3 regions of the Bacillus sp. TL12 genome follow, and region 3 is predicted to be linked to each of the others. Evidence: riboswitches for the same ligand, from Rfam matches in the RefSeq annotation. Region 3 holds a riboswitch; each other region holds the start of a gene.
The links. Region 3 has a riboswitch for S-adenosylmethionine ahead of LOK41_RS10945 (bifunctional O-acetylhomoserine aminocarboxypropyltransferase/cysteine synthase). Riboswitches for the same ligand answer to the same signal wherever they lie in the genome.
Positions count from the first base shown of each region.

Region 1: another riboswitch for S-adenosylmethionine. It lies ahead of LOK41_RS16670 (peptide ABC transporter substrate-binding protein); the one in region 3 lies ahead of LOK41_RS10945 (bifunctional O-acetylhomoserine aminocarboxypropyltransferase/cysteine synthase).
Region 2: another riboswitch for S-adenosylmethionine. It lies ahead of mtnW (2,3-diketo-5-methylthiopentyl-1-phosphate enolase); the one in region 3 lies ahead of LOK41_RS10945 (bifunctional O-acetylhomoserine aminocarboxypropyltransferase/cysteine synthase).

Region 1 covers NZ_JAJJBY010000017.1:60,560-66,554, forward strand. The annotation lists gene LOK41_RS16655 (GRP family sugar transporter) at 1-572, shown strand, start outside; gene proC (pyrroline-5-carboxylate reductase) at 747-1,550, shown strand; gene LOK41_RS16665 (aldo/keto reductase) at 1,552-2,385, shown strand; SAM riboswitch class I at 2,553-2,657, shown strand; gene LOK41_RS16670 (peptide ABC transporter substrate-binding protein) at 2,795-4,435, shown strand; gene LOK41_RS16675 (YusW family protein) at 4,774-5,244, shown strand; gene LOK41_RS16680 (DUF3951 domain-containing protein) at 5,394-5,609, shown strand; gene LOK41_RS16685 (hypothetical protein) at 5,828-5,995, opposite strand, start outside.
Region 2 covers NZ_JAJJBY010000026.1:9,567-15,561, forward strand. The annotation lists gene LOK41_RS20005 (carbon-nitrogen family hydrolase) at 1-542, opposite strand, end outside; gene LOK41_RS20010 (pyridoxal phosphate-dependent aminotransferase) at 557-1,747, shown strand; SAM riboswitch class I at 1,800-1,905, shown strand; gene mtnW (2,3-diketo-5-methylthiopentyl-1-phosphate enolase) at 1,970-3,214, shown strand; gene LOK41_RS20020 (2-hydroxy-3-keto-5-methylthiopentenyl-1-phosphate phosphatase) at 3,211-3,870, shown strand; gene LOK41_RS20025 (methylthioribulose 1-phosphate dehydratase) at 3,867-4,505, shown strand; gene LOK41_RS20030 (1,2-dihydroxy-3-keto-5-methylthiopentene dioxygenase) at 4,483-5,013, shown strand; gene LOK41_RS20035 (hypothetical protein) at 5,460-5,735, shown strand; gene LOK41_RS20040 (DUF3909 family protein) at 5,855-5,995, opposite strand, start outside.
Region 3 covers NZ_JAJJBY010000009.1:76,089-82,083, forward strand. The annotation lists gene LOK41_RS10935 (homoserine dehydrogenase) at 1-294, opposite strand, end outside; gene metA (homoserine O-acetyltransferase MetA) at 439-1,344, opposite strand; gene LOK41_RS10945 (bifunctional O-acetylhomoserine aminocarboxypropyltransferase/cysteine synthase) at 1,328-2,626, opposite strand; SAM riboswitch class I at 2,718-2,823, opposite strand; gene LOK41_RS10950 (chloride channel protein) at 3,180-4,430, shown strand; gene LOK41_RS10955 (YjjG family noncanonical pyrimidine nucleotidase) at 4,533-5,222, opposite strand; gene yeiL (transcriptional regulator YeiL) at 5,342-5,995, shown strand, end outside.

The DNA of each region.
Region 1 (5,995 bases), on a different contig from region 3:
TGCAACTTGTTGCAACTTCTATCTTTGGTGTTATCGCTTTCCGTGAGTGGACTACTACTACTACAATCATTCTGGGAACGATTGCAATCCTTTTAATTGTAGTCGGTGTTGTCTTCACTTCATTAGATGATAAAGAAAATGCACAGCCACCAGGACAATTGAAAAAAGGACTTTTAACTTTAATTGTTTCTACATTCGGCTACCTTGTATATGTAATTATTATTCGTTGGTACAATATCGATGGTTGGTCTGCTATTTTACCGCAAGCAGTCGGTATGTTTGTTGGAGCAGTTGTATTGACATCTAAACATAAACCATTTAACAAATATGCAATTCGTAATGCTTTATCTGGCCTACTTTGGGGAACAGGTAACTTATTCTTACTTCTTTCTTTACCAAGAGTTGGAGTAGCAACAAGTTTCCCACTATCTCAAACTGGTATCGTTATCTCTACATTTGGAGCAATTGTCTTCTTAGGCGAAAAGAAAACAAAGCGTCAAATGGTATTTATTGCACTTGGTAGTGTTCTAATTATCGGCGGTGCTGTTTTACTTGGTATGACAAAAGCATAATTACACAAACTATGAATAATCAATAATAGGAAACCCTCGAGGCACACTGTATGCTTCGGGGGTTTCCTATTATTAATTATGGAACTCTATTTATAAGACTTTTCTTTTTACAAAAATCTCTTAAAGATGTTATCGTTTTTTATACCATATTCTAATCAGAAAGGAATAAAGGATATGTCAAAGAAAAATAGAATTTTATTTATTGGTGCTGGTCGTATGGCGGAAGCAATCTTCGCCGGACTGCTCAAAACAAGTAATGAACATATCGAAGAGATTATTGTATCCAATCGAAGTAACATAGAAAAGCTTAAGCAATTAGAAAAAAAATATAACATCTCAACTACGAGTGATTGGAAACAATACATCCAAACTGTAGATACCATTGTTTTAGCAATGCCACCTGCTGCACATGAGCAATTATTAGCAGAATTATCACCTCTTCTAACTCATCAATTTGTTGTAACCGTTGCTGCCGGGATTGGTCCATCTTATTTAGAAAAAAGACTTCCTCAAGGTACACCAGTTGCCTGGATCATGCCAAATACAGCTGCAACAATTGGGAAGTCTATTTCTCTATATACAATGGGACATTTCGTAAATAAAGAACATCAAGAAACACTGCAACTACTTTTAAAAGGGATTGGTACAGCACAGCTATGCACAGAAGAAGAGGTACATCAGCTTACCGCTGTAACTGGAAGTGCCCCAGCATTCCTTTACCACTTTGCTGAAGGATTAATTGAAGCAACGAAAAGCTATGGAATCGATGAAGCAACCGCAAAACACCTTGTCATTCAAATGATTACTGGTTCTGCCGCTATGCTAGAACAAGAACAAGATCCAGCTATGCTTCGTGAACAAGTGACTACACCAGGTGGCTCAACTGCAGAAGGTTTAAAAGTTTTATTTGAATATAATTTTTCAAAGATGATTCACCAAGCAATTGAAGCAACAAATAAAAAAGCTAGGGGGAATTAATATGACAGTAACAAGCTTACAAGATTGCACAACATTACATAATGGTGTAAAAATGCCTTGGTTTGGTTTAGGCGTTTTTAAAGTTGAAGATGGTACACAGGTAATCGATTCTGTAAAAGTTGCTATTAAAAATGGATACCGCAGTATCGATACAGCTGCAGTATATAAAAATGAAGAAGGCGTTGGCCAAGCAATTCGCGAATGCGGAATTCCTCGTGAAGAATTATTTATCACATCAAAAGTATGGAACAATGATCAAGGCTATGAATCAACATTACAAGCCTTCGAAACAACATTACAAAAATTAGGTTTAGAATACTTAGATCTATACTTAGTACACTGGCCTGTAAAAGGAAAATACACAGAAACATGGAAAGCATTAGAGAAACTTTATAAAGAAGGCCGTGTTCGTGCTATCGGCGTTAGCAATTTCCAAATCCATCACTTACAAGATGTTCTAGAAATCGCTGAAATGAAACCGATGATTAATCAAGTTGAATATCACCCACGCTTAACGCAAGAAGAACTTCACTCTTTCTGTAAAGAGCATACTATTCAACTAGAAGCTTGGTCACCATTAATGCAAGGTCAATTACTCGACCATCCAGTATTGCAAGAAATTGCTACAAAATATAACAAATCAACAGCACAAATCATTTTACGCTGGGATCTGCAAAATGGTGTGGTTACCATTCCTAAATCAGTTAAAGAGCATCGCATTGTCGAAAATGCAAGCATCTTTGATTTTGAATTGAGCGCTGAAGATATGAAAGCAATTCAGTCATTAAATGAAAATCACCGTGTTGGCCCAGACCCTGATAATTTTGATTTTTAAGAGAAAAGTCACTGTGTAATTGCACAGTGACTCTTATTTTTATATTGCACTTACAAAAAACTGAAAATTCAAACTATATTCCATTTTATTGACAGTTCATTTGTCCGGATGTAAGATTTTGAATAATCAAAGAAACAAAAAATTAATACAAATCATTATGTTTACTCATTGTATCAAGAGAGGTGGAGGGACTGGCCCTTTGAAACCTCGGCAGCAGGTTCACTTTGAATACTGTGCCACTTCCTGCAAGCATTATGCTTGAAAGATAGAATGAGGGACTTCGTTTATATACATGGTGCATGCCTTGTAAACAAAACTCCCTCTTTCTCTATGTGAAAAGAGGGAGTTTTTCTTTCCCTCACAAATTGTTCATCAACTAATAACCAAACAATTTAGGGAGGAATTTGACATGAAAAAGAAATTTGTACCTGCTGTCGCATCTGTTTTAGGAGCAAGTCTTTTATTAACAGGTTGCGGTAGCTATAAAGACGAAGCAAGTGGAGCAAAAGCAAAGGATAAAGCCCCTGATAAACAAGTATTGAACTTGGCCACTGGTACAGAAATCCGTACAATGGATACTGCTCGCGCCACAGATACTGACTCTGGCCAAGTAATGAGAAACGTATTTGAAGGTTTATATAACCTAGGTGAAGGAAACAAGCCTATTCCTGGTGTAGCAAAGTCTCATGAGGTTAATCCTGATAAAACAAAATATACGTTCCATTTACGAGATTCAAAATGGTCAAACGGTACTCCTGTGACACCAAAAGATTTTGTCTTTGCTTGGCAACGTGCCGTTGATCCAGCGACTGCTTCTGAATACGCATTTCTATTCTTTGATATAAAAAATGCGAAAAAGATTAATAATAAAGAACTTCTGGCTGACCAGCTCGGTGTAAAAGCAATCGATGACCACACCTTTGAAGTTGAATTAGAGCGCCCTGTTCCCTACTTTATTAGTTTAACGGCATTTCCAACATTCTTACCAATTAATGAAGCATTCTTCAAATCACAAGGTGATAAATATGCTTTAGAAGATAACACGATTCTTTATAATGGTGCCTTTACATTAAGTGATTGGAAACATGAACAAAGCTTTAAGTTCAAGAAGAATACCAACTATTGGGATAAGGATAATGTGAAACTTGAAGAAATTAATTTTAATGTCGTCAAGGATCATTCAACAGCTGTTAATTTATATGAATCAAAACAAATTGATCGACTTACTTTAACATCTGATCTTGTTGATAAATATCGCAAAGATAGTAACTTTAAAGAACGACCAGATGTTGGGGTACAATTTGTACGTATGAACCAGAAAAATAAAACGTTACAAAATATAAATGTTCGTCAAGCAATCGATAAATCGATAGATAAGAAAGCATTTGTAAATGTGCTTTTAAATGATGGCTCTCTACCCTCCTATTCTCTAGTGCCAAAAAATTTCGCCAAAGGGCCAAATGGAAAAGACTTCCGCGAAGAGAATGGTAATTTAACAAAAGAAAACACAAAAGAAGCGCAACAGTTTTGGAAACAAGCAAAACAAGAATTAGGATCTGATAAAATTTCAATTGAATTATTAACAAGTGATGGCGATCTACCTAGAAAAACAGGTGAATATTTAAAAGAACAACTAGAGAAAAATTTAGAAGGATTAACAGTAAATGTTAAGCCTCAACCACGTAAACAACAAGTCACATTATTACTACAAGGAAATTATGAGATTGCTATTGACGGATGGAGCCCGGATTTTGCCGATCCAATTACATTCTTAGAGTTATTTACAACTGATAACTCATACAACTTAGATCACTATTCTAACAAAGAATTTGATGATCTAATCCAAAAAGTAAAAACTGACTTAGCAGGTGATGAAAAAGCTCGTTGGGAAGCTTTAAAACAAGCAGAAAAAATCTTATTTAAAGATGCCGTTATCTCTCCTCTTTATCAAAATGGAACAACATACTTAGAGCGTTCTTATGTCAAAGGCATAGTTGAAGTTGATTTTGCGGGGCCACTTAACTTCAAATGGGCAAAAGTTGAGAAGTAAACTACTCTTGTAACATTTCATTTTAACGAAAGCTTCAATTTCAAGAAAAAAGGGCATCCTTCAAGAGGATGCCCTTTTTTCGGCTTCTTTTTCCACATATCTCTTTCCTTTTGATACACATGATACCCCCCAACAATCAAAGCTACAATTTGTTTGATGACAATTATAAATAATAGAGAAATAATATTCTTATTTAAATTCCCACCATCAAATACTATCGTAAAATAACCATTCGCCACATACGTCACGGGAAATAATTTATCTCAAATACATACATAATTACATAAAAATGGGAAAAACTTATATAGAAGGAAAGATACAATAAGGAGGAATATATAATGAGAATTCTACTTTCAATTCTTTTAACTCTTATGCTTGTACCCGTAATGACAGCGTGTAACGCAAATACTCAGGACAACGCAGCATCTGAGAACAAGAAAACAACTGAAGAAACAAAGCAGGAAGCAACGCAAGATTTAAAGCTTAATTTTAATGAATTCAGTTTAGATACTGACTATCAAGATACGAAAAAAGATTATGACGCAGACTACAAAAATAAAGCAAACGAAAAACAAATGGAAGCTAAAATTGAAGATCATAAAACAGATGCAAAATTAACAGGTGATGAAGCTGCAACAAAACTAGGCCCTCTTCTTCAAAAATTAAAATTCGATAAAGATACTCCAGATCAAGAAGTAATCGATCAAGTTGTCGATGTATTCCAACTTGATAAAGACTATCAGAAGTTCGAATTAGAAGTTGTTTTCTCAGATGGAACGAAGAAAGAGTATAAGAAGGAAATAAAATAAAGAAGTAGGCGATTTGCCTACTTCTTTATTTTTTACTTTTTAACAATATATTGTAAACTACGTTTAGAATCAATAGAATATTCTAGACCACATACAGATTACTTTTGCAAACAAGAATATAATTGGAATTTGTAGAAAGGAGATTTACCATGAATCCTTTACTTATGGCCGTTATAGGATTACCGTTAACAATTGTTATCTTAGTAATAATTGGCTTCTATAAATTGTTTATTAAGAAGAAAAATATAACCTCTTTCTATACCCCATTCGATAATATTACCGGTCAAACAATTTCAGAATTTCACGAGGAGCAGAATGTTTTAGTAGCTGAAGATGAAGACGGGGATGGGAAAAAGAAAAAATAAAAGAAGAAACATAGTGAAATCCCGAGAATCTTTTGTTGTAAAATGGTCAATGAAATTTTATCAGCGGTTTTTCAAATATATCGACCGTTTCTCACAATATATAAATATACCGGAGATTCGACAAGGGATATCGACCAATCGATAAAAAACGCCAAAAAACAAGAGTCTTCCAGTTCTGGTTTCCCAACATTCTAAAAATAACCTTGCGCATCGCAAGGTTATTTTTGAAATTCTTTCAGAAAACGTTTATAGTATGTTGAAGCTGTCGAGAAATGAACCTCTATATCACGAATTAATGATGAATCTTCTTCTTTTGCTAATTTCTCTAATTTTTTTATTGCTTGTTCTGTTTCATCTAAGAAGCCAATATATAGCTTATGTTCTTC
Region 2 (5,995 bases), on a different contig from region 3:
CATTCTGGAAAACGAATATCATAACAAATGACACCACCGCACTGTACACCATCCAATGTAAATTCTCCTGTTTCATCACCTGCTATTAAATAGTTATGTTCATTCATCAACTGGAACAAATGAACCTTACTATACTCACTTTGTAGTTTTCCTTCACGATTCACTGTATACATCGTATTCGTAACACCATGCTTTGTTTGCTTCGCAATAGAACCACCGACAATATTCACACCATATTGCTGTGCCCAATCTGAAAGAAGTTGCTTTGTTTGAATCCCATCCCCATCTGCAATTTCCGGCAATCTCTCCAAATCATAACCAGTCGTCCAAAGTTCTGGTAATACGATAACGTCCGGTTTTCCTTGCATCGCCTCTTCTATTTTTTTCTTTGCATTTTCAATATTTATTTTTACATTACCAAAAGCAATATCCATTTGAATACATGCGACTTTCACTTTATCCACCCCATCTTCAATTATTTTTTCTTTACAAAAACTTAGAAAGGTTATATCATTTGTCACTAGAATTGTAACAACTTTCAAAAGAGGTGGAAAGTATGAAATATTTTCAACCTTCCGAGATTGTAACATCATTACCAACGCAATTTTTCGCTTCACTTGTTGCAAAAGTTAACAAAGTCGTCGAAGCAGGGCACGATGTTATCAATCTAGGTCAAGGTAATCCAGATCAACCAACACCGCCGCATATCGTAACAGCTTTACAACGTGCAGCAGAAAAAGCAGTTCATCACAAATACCCCCCATTTCGCGGACATGAAAGCTTAAAAAAAGCCGTTGCGACATTCTATGAACGTGAATACGGAGTCAAAATAAACCCTAAAACAGAAGTCGCTATTTTATTTGGTGGTAAAGCTGGGCTGGTTGAATTGCCGCTTTGTTTTACAAACCCTGGTGACACAATACTTGTACCTGATCCAGGATATCCTGACTATTTATCAGGCGTCGCTTTAGCGAAAGCAAAGTTTGAGACGATGCCATTATTAGCAGAAAATGACTTTTTACCGGATTACACTAAAATCAATGATTCTATTGCCAAACAAGCTAAAATGATGTTTTTAAATTATCCTAATAATCCAACTGGTGCTATTGCATCAAAAGAATTTTTTGAAGAAACAATATCATTTGCAAATGAAAATGATATTTTAGTAGTTCACGACTTCGCTTATGGAGCAATTGGTTTTGACGGCAACAAACCAACTAGCTTCTTACAAGTAGACGGTGCAAAAGATGTTGGCATTGAAATTTATACACTATCAAAAACATTTAATATGGCTGGTTGGCGAATCGCCTTTGCAATTGGTAACGAAAGCGTCATTGAAACGATTAATTTATTGCAAGATCATATGTATGTTAGTATATTTGGCGCTGTACAAGAGGCTGCTAGCGTTGCATTATTAAGCTCACAATCTTGTGTAACAGAGCTAGTTGATCGATATGAATCTAGAAGAAATGCACTTATTTCAGTATGTCATTCAATCGGTTGGAATGTACTCGCACCAAAAGGCTCTTTTTTTGCTTGGCTTCCTGTTCCAGCAGGTCTTTCATCTGAGGAGTTTGCTGATATATTATTAGAACAAGCTCATGTAGCTGTCGCACCTGGAGTCGGATTCGGCGAACACGGTGAAGGTTACGTTCGGGTCGGATTATTACATACAGAAGAACGGTTACAAGAAGCAGTTCAGCGAATTGATAAATTAAAAATTTTCAAAAAACCATTGACACCATAAAAAAACTCTGTCAAAATTCAGATATCGAAAAAATTTAAACATTTCTAAATACTTCTTATCAAGAGCAGGTGGAGGGACGAGCCCGACGAAACCCGGCAACCGATCTACAATTGTAGGCACGGTGCTAATTCTCGCAGCATTACGCTGACAGATAAGGAGCTGGTTGTAAAAAAACCTCTCCTTAGCTGAGAGGTTTTTTTATTTAACTAGGAGGTTATGAAAATGAGCGGAATAACAGCAACTTATTTAATTCATGATGATTCTCATAATTTAAACCAAAAAGCGGAGCAAATCGCTCTCGGTTTGACAATTGGTTCATGGACTCATTTACCACACTTATTACAAGAACAATTAAAACAACATAAAGGCCACGTCATTCATGTTGAAAAATTAGAAGAACAAGAACATGTAAATGTGTACCTTGGAAAAAAAGTAACGCGTGGACTCATTAAAATTCATTATCCATCATTAAATTTCAGCCCTGATTTACCGGCCATTTTAACAACAACATTTGGAAAATTATCATTAGATGGCGAAATTAAATTGATTGATTTAACATTTTCAGATGACTTAAAAAAGCATTTCCCTGGTCCTAGATTCGGTATTGAAGGAATTCGAAATCTCTTACATATTCATGACCGTCCACTTCTAATGAGTATTTTCAAAGGAATGATTGGACGCAATATCGGATATTTAAAAACCCAGCTACGCGATCAAGCAATTGGCGGTGTAGATATTGTAAAAGATGATGAGATTTTATTTGAAAACTCATTAACGCCACTTACGAAACGAATTCATACTGGAAAAGAAGTATTACAATCTGTATACGAAACATATGGTCATAAGACTTTATATGCAGTGAATTTAACGGGACGCACATATGACCTTAAGGAAAACGCAAAACGCGCTGCACATGCTGGTGCAGATATTCTTCTGTTCAATGTATTCTCGTATGGATTAGATGTATTACAATCTCTTGTGGAAGATAATGATATATCCATTCCAATTATGGCTCATCCTGCTGTAAGCGGTGCATACGCTTCATCGGAATTATATGGCCTTTCTTATCCATTGCTACTTGGAAAGCTACTTCGTTATGCTGGTGCAGATTTTTCTTTATTTCCATCACCATACGGCAGTGTTGCATTAGATAAAAACGAAACTCTTCTTATTACAAATGCATTAACTGAACAAGATCAATCTTTAAAACAAAGCTTCCCTGTTCCATCGGCTGGCATCCATCCTGGTTTTGTTCCATTTATCCTTCGTGATTTTGGTAAGGAGGTTGTCATTAATGCAGGTGGTGGTATTCACGGTCATCCAAGCGGTGCACAAGGCGGAGGAAAAGCGTTCCGAGCAGCAATTGATGCTACTTTGCAAGGAACACCATTACATGAAGTCGGTAACACTGATTTACATGTTGCACTGCAATTATGGGGAAACCCATCTGGCGAGGTGAAACTATGAACCTTCAGATTTTTTGTGACTTCGATGGTACGATTACGAACAATGATAATATCATTGCCATTATGGAGAAATTCGCTCCACCAGAATCTGAGGAGATAAAACGAAGGATATTATCACAAGATCTTTCTATTCAAGAAGGAGTCTCACAACTTTTTAAATTATTACCAACAACTTTGCATGATAATATCATCAAGTTTCTAAAAGAAACGGCTAATATACGCACTGGTTTTGAAGAGTTTTTGCAGTTTATAAATGAACATAACATTTCTTTTTATATTATTTCTGGAGGAATGGATTTCTTCGTTCATCCCCTCTTAGAAGGGCTCGTTCCGGAAAACCGAATTTATTGCAATACAACTGATTTTTCTGAAGAATACATCAAAGTAAAATGGCCACACCCTTGCGATGAACATTGTAATTATAACTGCGGCCTTTGTAAATCAACATTAATTCGACAGCTTAGTTGTAAAGATGCTTTTCATATTGTAATAGGTGACTCCATCACAGATTTACAAGCAGCTAAACAAGCTGATAAAGTATTCGCCCGGGATTTTCTTATTACAAAATGTGAAGAACACCATATTCCTTACACACCATTTGAAACGTTTTATGATATTCAAACTGAATTACGGCACTTGTTGGAGGTAAAGCTATGAAACAACTTTTTCATCAATGGCATAACCTAAGTGAACTAAAAAAAGAATTAACCAGTCGCAACTGGTTTCCAGCAACAAGTGGAAATATTTCTATAAAAGTAAATCACGAACCACTTACTTTTCTTATCTCAGCAAGCGGGAAGGATAAAACAAAAACAACACCTGATGATTTCCTATTAGTTGATTATCAAGGAAAACCTGTCTTAGATACCGATTTACGTCCTTCTGCCGAAACCATATTGCATACGCATATTTACAATCATACAAATGCTGGTTGCGTCCTGCATGTCCATACAACTGATAATAATGTCATCACAAATTTATATAAGGAAGAAGTTATTCTTCGTAACCAAGAAATTATTAAAGCTCTTGATATTTGGGAAGAAGGTGCAACCATTCACATTCCAATTATTGAAAATGATGCCCACATCCCTTCACTTGGAGAGAAATTCAAGAAGCACATCCATGAAGATTCAGGAGCTATATTAATCCGAAACCACGGTATTACCGTTTGGGGAAAAGATAGCTTTGACACAAAGAAACGATTAGAAGCATATGAGTTTTTATTCCAATTTCATATAAAACTATTATCAATTCAGGGAGGCGTTTCACATGGCGCAAATTCGTATTCATGAAATAAATACCCGCATTGAAAATGAAGTAGAAGTGAAGCAATTTTTACAAGGAGAAGGCGTTTTATATGAGAAATGGGATATTTCAAAACTTCCTGCTCATTTAAAAGAAAACTACTCCTTAACTGATGAAGACAAAAAAGAAGTTTTAACAATATTCTCTAAAGAAATTGCTGATGTTTCAGAGCGTCGAGGTTATAAAGCACATGATGTTATTTCCCTTTCAAATGCAACACCTAACCTCGATGAGTTATTAATTAACTTTAAACAAGAACATCATCATACAGACGATGAAGTTCGTTTTATTGTCAGTGGGCATGGCATCTTTGCCATCCAAGACAAAGATGGTCGCTTCTTCGATGTTGAACTTGAACCTGGTGATTTAATCTCTGTACCTGAAAATGCAAGACATTATTTCACATTACAAGATGATCGCCAAGTTGTAGCCATTCGTATCTTTGTTACAACGGAAGGCTGGGTTCCTATTTACCCCGCTATTCGCGGGCAGTAAGTTCTCCACTCAAGCTTGAGAGAGAAACAAGGAAGATAGGCGGGAGATCAACTGCCCATAAAAGCCTGATTGGTGAGGGCTCATAATCAGTGGGGGATAAAGCCCCCCACTGATTAAAGCTTCACTTTACTAAGGTAGTTAGTTGAATAAAAGGAATTGGACCCCCTTTTCCTTCCTTTTATTCACTCTACATATATACATCCTCCTATGGAACAGGCTTATTTCAAAAATATGAAATAAGCCTGCTTTTTTATTTTCTCCCGCCTCGCAGATTCATCACCTAGAATAAATGATCCCCTTATTTTTTCTTTTTCCATTTTATCAAGTATATTTATCAATAATTTTTGAACATTTTTTGAACTTTTTTCTGAAAATTCTGTTTAAATTGTGTTATAATACAAATAATAGAAAATGTATCGAAAAAACTGTAAAAGAGGGGGAAGAACATGAATTTAATTATAGCACTTATACTTGGGGTTACTTGTGGAGCTATTCCTGCTATTCTCGGTGCAATTATGGAGGAATTAGAAATTGGTATGTTAGGTTTTGTCGCATCTTCTGTAAGCGCTTTACTTTTTGGCTTGTACGGTGCTATTCCTGTCGCTATTCTCTTTTCATTATATATATTACGTCATGCTCGCACAAAGCAATTCAATCGAAACCATATGGCCCAAATCATTCCATTTCCAATTGAACGCTCTCGTCGTGCTTCAAGCTTATAATCTCATTATTATATCCTCACAATATATCTACTTTAATACAGCCTACCCTTGTCAAATTTAGCTTCCAATTCCAAAAAACATTTTAAACATAATAAAAAAGTCCTCATTTGAGGACTTTTTTATTTATTAGCTTCCAAAAACTGAAATAGTTCTTGTAAATGGAGAGCATCTTCTCCATAACTAACAGATACATAACATACTCCATCAATTTCAGCATGCATATAAAGAGCGATACCTTCACGGTCATACTTTAAAGCTAA
Region 3 (5,995 bases):
TTTACCATTGTTCAAAGCTTTTAAAATATAGGATTTTGCTTCCTGTATGCCGCCCATCACTTCAATGACAACATCGATATCAGGATTATCTATAATTTCATTTACATTTTTCGTTAATAAAGTAGAGGGGACTTGGACCTCTCTCTCTTTCTCAATATTTTGCACTAATACCTTTGTTACTTTCACTGGGCAACCAACTTGGTGCATCAATCGATCTTGATGATCCGTAATAATACGAACCACACCGCTGCCAACTGTTCCAAGGCCTAATAAGCCCACTTGAATTTCATTCATGATACTGTCCACCCCTCTAAAGAATTGTATTTAGATGCCATTATATAAGGTAAAATTATGAAAAACAATGTATTTTGAACATTTAGAAAAATATAAGATAATCCTTACAAAGAAAGCGTTGCCACGTGTTATATAATGATCATCTTACAAAATATAAGGGGTTTCTTGATACACATAATAATTTAACCAATTTGAAAATAATAAATTTCCATGACTGCGCCATCTTATGAGTGGCTTTTCAGCTGGGTTATTATGTTTAAAATAGTTTTTCGGAACCTTAATATCTAGCCCTTTTTGTTTATCACGTTCATATTCCTCTTTTAATGTATCGCAGCTGTATTCACTATGACCAAGAGCAAAAACATGCTTTCCATCTTGCCCCATAACAAGGTGTACACCCGCTTCTTCTGATGTTACTAGTAATTTCAACTCTTGTACTTTTTCAATATCAGATGCGTGTACTTCCGTATGACGTGAATGTGGTGCAAAAAAGAGCTCATCGAATCCTTGTAATAATTTCACATGTTGCTCACGTACTTCATGTTCAAATACACCAAACATCTTTTCTTCAAGCGGATATTTCGGAATTCCATAGTGATAATACAAACCAGCTTGCGCTCCCCAACAAATATGCAGCGTAGATGTTACATTTGTTTTTGAATATTCCATAATACGCCCAAGTTCTTCCCAATAATCTACCTCTTCAAAAGGAAGTGTTTCAACCGGCGCTCCTGTAATAATGAGACCGTCAAATTTTTCTCCCTCAATATCGCGAAACGTTTTATAAAAACTTGTTAAATGATCTTGCGCTACATTACGGGATACATGAGACTCCATATGGAGCAAATGCACGTCTAATTGAAGTGGAGTATTACCGAGTAATCTGAGCAATTGCGCTTCTGTTTCTTGTTTTGTTGGCATTAAATTCAAAATTGCAATTTTTAAAGCACGTATATCTTGTGTTTCAGCTCGTTCTTTTGTCATGACAAAAATATTCTCTTTTTGCAATACTTTACGAGCTGGTAAATCCTTATCAACAATGATCGGCATGTGCTTTGCCTCCAACTAATGCTTCCTCTAGGTCCGCAATAATATCAGAAACATCTTCTATACCGACTGATAGGCGAATTAAATCAGATGTAACACCTGCTAAACGCTGTTCTTCTTCATTTAACTGTCTATGCGTTGTACTAGCAGGATGAATCACACATGTTCTCGCATCTGCTACATGCGTTACAAGCGTTGCTAACTTCACATTTGCAATAACCTCTTTCGCAGATTCTAATCCGCCTTTAATTCCAAATGTTAAAACACCACTTGCACCTTTTTCTAAATACTTTTGTGCTAGCGGATAATTTTCATTACTTTCTAATCCCGGATAATTCACCCATTCAATACGATCATGATTAGCAAGCCACTTCGCAACTGCAAGAGCATTTTCACTATGACGCTCCATTCGTAAATGCAATGTTTCTAAACCAATATTGCTAATATACGCATTGAATGGGCTCATACAGTTGCCATAGTCTCTTAATAATTGAACGCGGGCTTTCACAATATATGCCGCCTGCCCAAAGTTCTGCACATAACTTACACCGTGATAACTTGGGTCTGGTTCGACAAGCTCTGGATACTTTCCATTTGTCCAATCAAAATTTCCGCCATCGATAACAATCCCGCCTAATGAGCTTGCATGGCCATCAATATATTTCGTTGTAGAATGAACAATAATATTTGCCCCATGTTCAAACGCTTGGCACAAATATGGTGTCGCCAAAGTATTGTCCACGATAAAAGGTACTTTTAGTTCTTTCGCCGCTGCTGAAAACTCTTTAAAATTTAAAACATTCATCGCTGGATTTCCAAGAGACTCTGCATAAATCAGCTTTGTTTTGTCATTTGCAAGTGCCACAATCTCATCAGCAGATGAGTTCGGATTAAAGAACGTAACATCAATCCCCAATTTACGTAAACTTACCCCAAATAAATTAAATGTTCCCCCATAAACGGTTGAAGAACAAAGTAAATGATCACCACTACTACAAATATTTAAAACAGCAAGCATAATGGCCGCTTGACCAGAAGCTGTCGCAACAGCTCCAACGCCGCCTTCTAAATCGGATAACTTTTGTTCAAATGCTGCTAGTGTCGGATTCCCAATACGCGTATAAATATAGCCTTCTGCCTCTAAATTAAAGAGTGCTGCTAAATCATCAGACGTATCGTATTTGTACGTCGTACTTTGATAAAGCGGTAAAACACGCGGTTCACCATTTTTCGGTGAATAGCCACCTTGCACACAAATGGTTCCTTTTCCCCATGATTCTCCCATCTCTCATACTCCTTTCTTTTATAGAAAATAAAAAAACTGCTTCTTTCCTGAATAAGAAAGAAGCAGTTTGAAAACACGCTCTAAAGTCTCTTTCTTATCTCTCAGGATTTATTACCTGCAGGATTTGGCACAATTCCGCTATGCGGCTGTTGCCAAGGTTTCATAGGGCCTGTCCCTCCACCTTTTCTTGATAAGACTATGCAATTACCGTTGATTTTATAGCAATTATTTCCTAATGTCAATTATTTTTCTGAATTTTTACAATAAATTTTATTAACATTTTAATCGTTTATTCTTACAATTCAAACTTAATATATCAGCACGAATCGTTCCCTCTAAAGAAAAAGAATAACTTTTAAAGCCATTGCTAACTATGTAAAATAAAAGAGTTATATGTTTTTATCTACATCCGTTTTTTTATATGCACACAATACATTTATGACTAAGTCATTTTCCTTCCAAAATAATAGACATATCGCATGAACTATCCAATCGTTTTCATATTATAATTTCTAATTTTTTCATCATCACGTACAATAAGGAGGCTTACAAAATGACAATTAGAAGAGACGTGCACTATTTACTTATTGTGTACGGTATGTTTCTAGGTTCTATTGTTGGTACTACAGTATGGTTATTTTTAGTTGTCACCAATGCTGGAATTCATTTCGTATGGGAGTATTTACCGAAAGAATTCGCATTACCATCCTATTACACAGTTTGTATAACAACAATCGGTGGTATTCTTATTGGACTATCACAAAAATACTTTGGTACATACCCGCGTTTAATGCCAGAGGTAATGGTTGAATATAAGAAAACGGGTAGAATTGAATACCGCTTTGTACATAAGGCTACATTAACAGCCATTATTGTTTTAACATTTGGAGCAAGCTTAGGCCCCGAAGCAGCACTTGTTGGGATTATAGGTGGGCTTTGTACATGGGTTGGCGATCGCTTTCACTTTGCTGTAAAAGGAATGCAGGGGCTAACAGAAATTGGGATTGGTGCTACTTTAAGTGTTATTTTTAATGCACCGTTATTCGGCTATTTAGCACCAAACGAAAATGAGAATGAACGACTTGCTGAAGTTTCTAAAGGAAAAAAGGCTATTGTATATGCTGCTACTACTTTTGCTGGTTTTTCTATTTATTTATTGCTTAGTAAGTTTGATAATCGAGGATCTTTTATCGTTAACTTTGAAGAGGGATCTTTTTCACTTCGTGAGTGGGTTTCCTTTTTACCACTTGCTTGTATAGGAGCTAGTGTAGGCTATTTTTATTTCAAGATAGAACATACATTGGAGAAAATAGTACATCCTTTTAAAGAATATAAGGTAACATTAGGGATTATTGGCGGTATTCTTTTAGGGATTGCTGGAACTTATCTCCCATATACAATGTTTTCAGGAGAACATCAATTAAAAGAACTCGTACATGAATGGACAGAATTATCATTTTGGGTGTTACTTCTTTCAGGCGTTTTAAAATTATGTATAACGGCAGTTTGTTTAAATACGGGTTGGCGCGGAGGACACATTTTTCCGATTATATTTGCTGGTGCAAGTATTGGATATGCTATGGCCACAGTCATACCAGTAGACCCAATTGCTGCTGTAGCAACCGTGACAACAGCAATTTCAAGCTATGCACTTCGAAAACCAATTGCTATTACCGTATTATTACTTATGTTTTTCCCAATCAATTTACTATTACCGATGCTTGGAGCTGCAATGATTGGTAATTTATTCCCACTTCCTAACAGTAGTGAGGATAAACAAACAGCTCTTGAAAATACCAAATAATGAAATAAACAAATGAAAAGCAAGTACCGTCACTATAAAAGTAATGGTACTTGCTTTTTGAGTAAAGAGTGTTTATTTTTACAAATAAAAATTCTTTTTAAACTATCCTTTTAAAATTTCATATAGCTCATCAAAGGTTTGTATTTCATAAGTCGGAACTATCCCACTATCATTTAACTTTTTTTCAGCATTAAACCAACAAGTATCTAGTCCAGCTAGCTGTCCTCCTTTAATATCTGCACTTAAGGAATCACCGATAATTAACCCTTTCTCCACAGAAAAATTAGGAATTCGTGCAAAAACATAATCGAAGTATTCCTTCATTGGCTTTTGAGAGCCCGTGTCTTCCGAAACAAAAATATCCTTAAAGAGTGAATGTAATCCTGAATTACGTAAACATTTCTCCTGTGTTTTAGAAACACCATTTGTAACAATATATAAGTCATATTCGCTTTGGAGATTTGTTATGAATTCAAAAGCTCCATCAATGAGCTGATTCCCTTCTTCTAAATATCTTCGATAATTCTGTTCAAACAAAAGGCCATCTACTTCTTGGCCATACTCCTTAAATAAAATTGAAAATCGAGTATTTACTACCTCATCTCGATCTATTTTCCCCTCTTCAAAGGATTTCCACAGTCCTTGATTTATTATTTTATAATGCTTTGTAATTTCATCAGTTAAAGGTATTTTTTGTTCCTCAAAAAGTAAATGTAACGCTGTTCTCTGAGCCGCTTTAAAATCTAGTAATGTATCGTCTACATCAAATAGTAATGTTTGATATTTCTTCATGTTGCTTCTCTCCCTTGCCTCTATAAAAATACGCTTTTTCTTTTGTTCTCAAATAAATCGTATCACTTCCACTTGTAAAAAGAATAGGAGATATCTCATACTAAATGAGAGGTGAAAAAATGAAAATCGAAAAAAAAAGAGATGAAATTTACAATTATGTACAGCACTTCAACTTTCAAACGTTCTTTTCATTTGATATTTTTCCATATATAGAAGTTCATTCTTTTCAAAAGAAAGAACTGATTTGCAACGAAGGAGAAGAATTACCATATCTTTATTACCTAATTTCCGGAAAAGCAAAAATATATATGAATCATCAAAATGGAAAAACTTCCTTAATTAATTTTGTAAAAGCTCCCTCGTTTATTGGAGAATTAGGATTAATTGGAATTGAGTCTGTAACAAAAGGGATTGAAGCTATAGAACCTTGTATCTGTTTAGCTCTCCCTCTTAAAGATTGTCAGCATCTCCTATTACAAGACGCACACTTCTTACAACAGCTATGCAAATTTATTGGAGAAAAAACAATTACTCGAACTGAACAATATGCGAAAAATTATAACTATCCTTTAGAAAATCGATTAGCGGCCTTCATTCTGTTAACGGAACAAAACGATTGTTATCTCGAAAAACATACAGAGGCCTCTGAATACTTAAACGTTAGTTATCGGCACCTCTTGTATGTATTAAAACAGTTTTGTCAGCAAAATTGGTTAAAAAAAGAAGGAAGAATGTATTTCATACAGGATCGAGAGCAATTACAACAGTTGGCA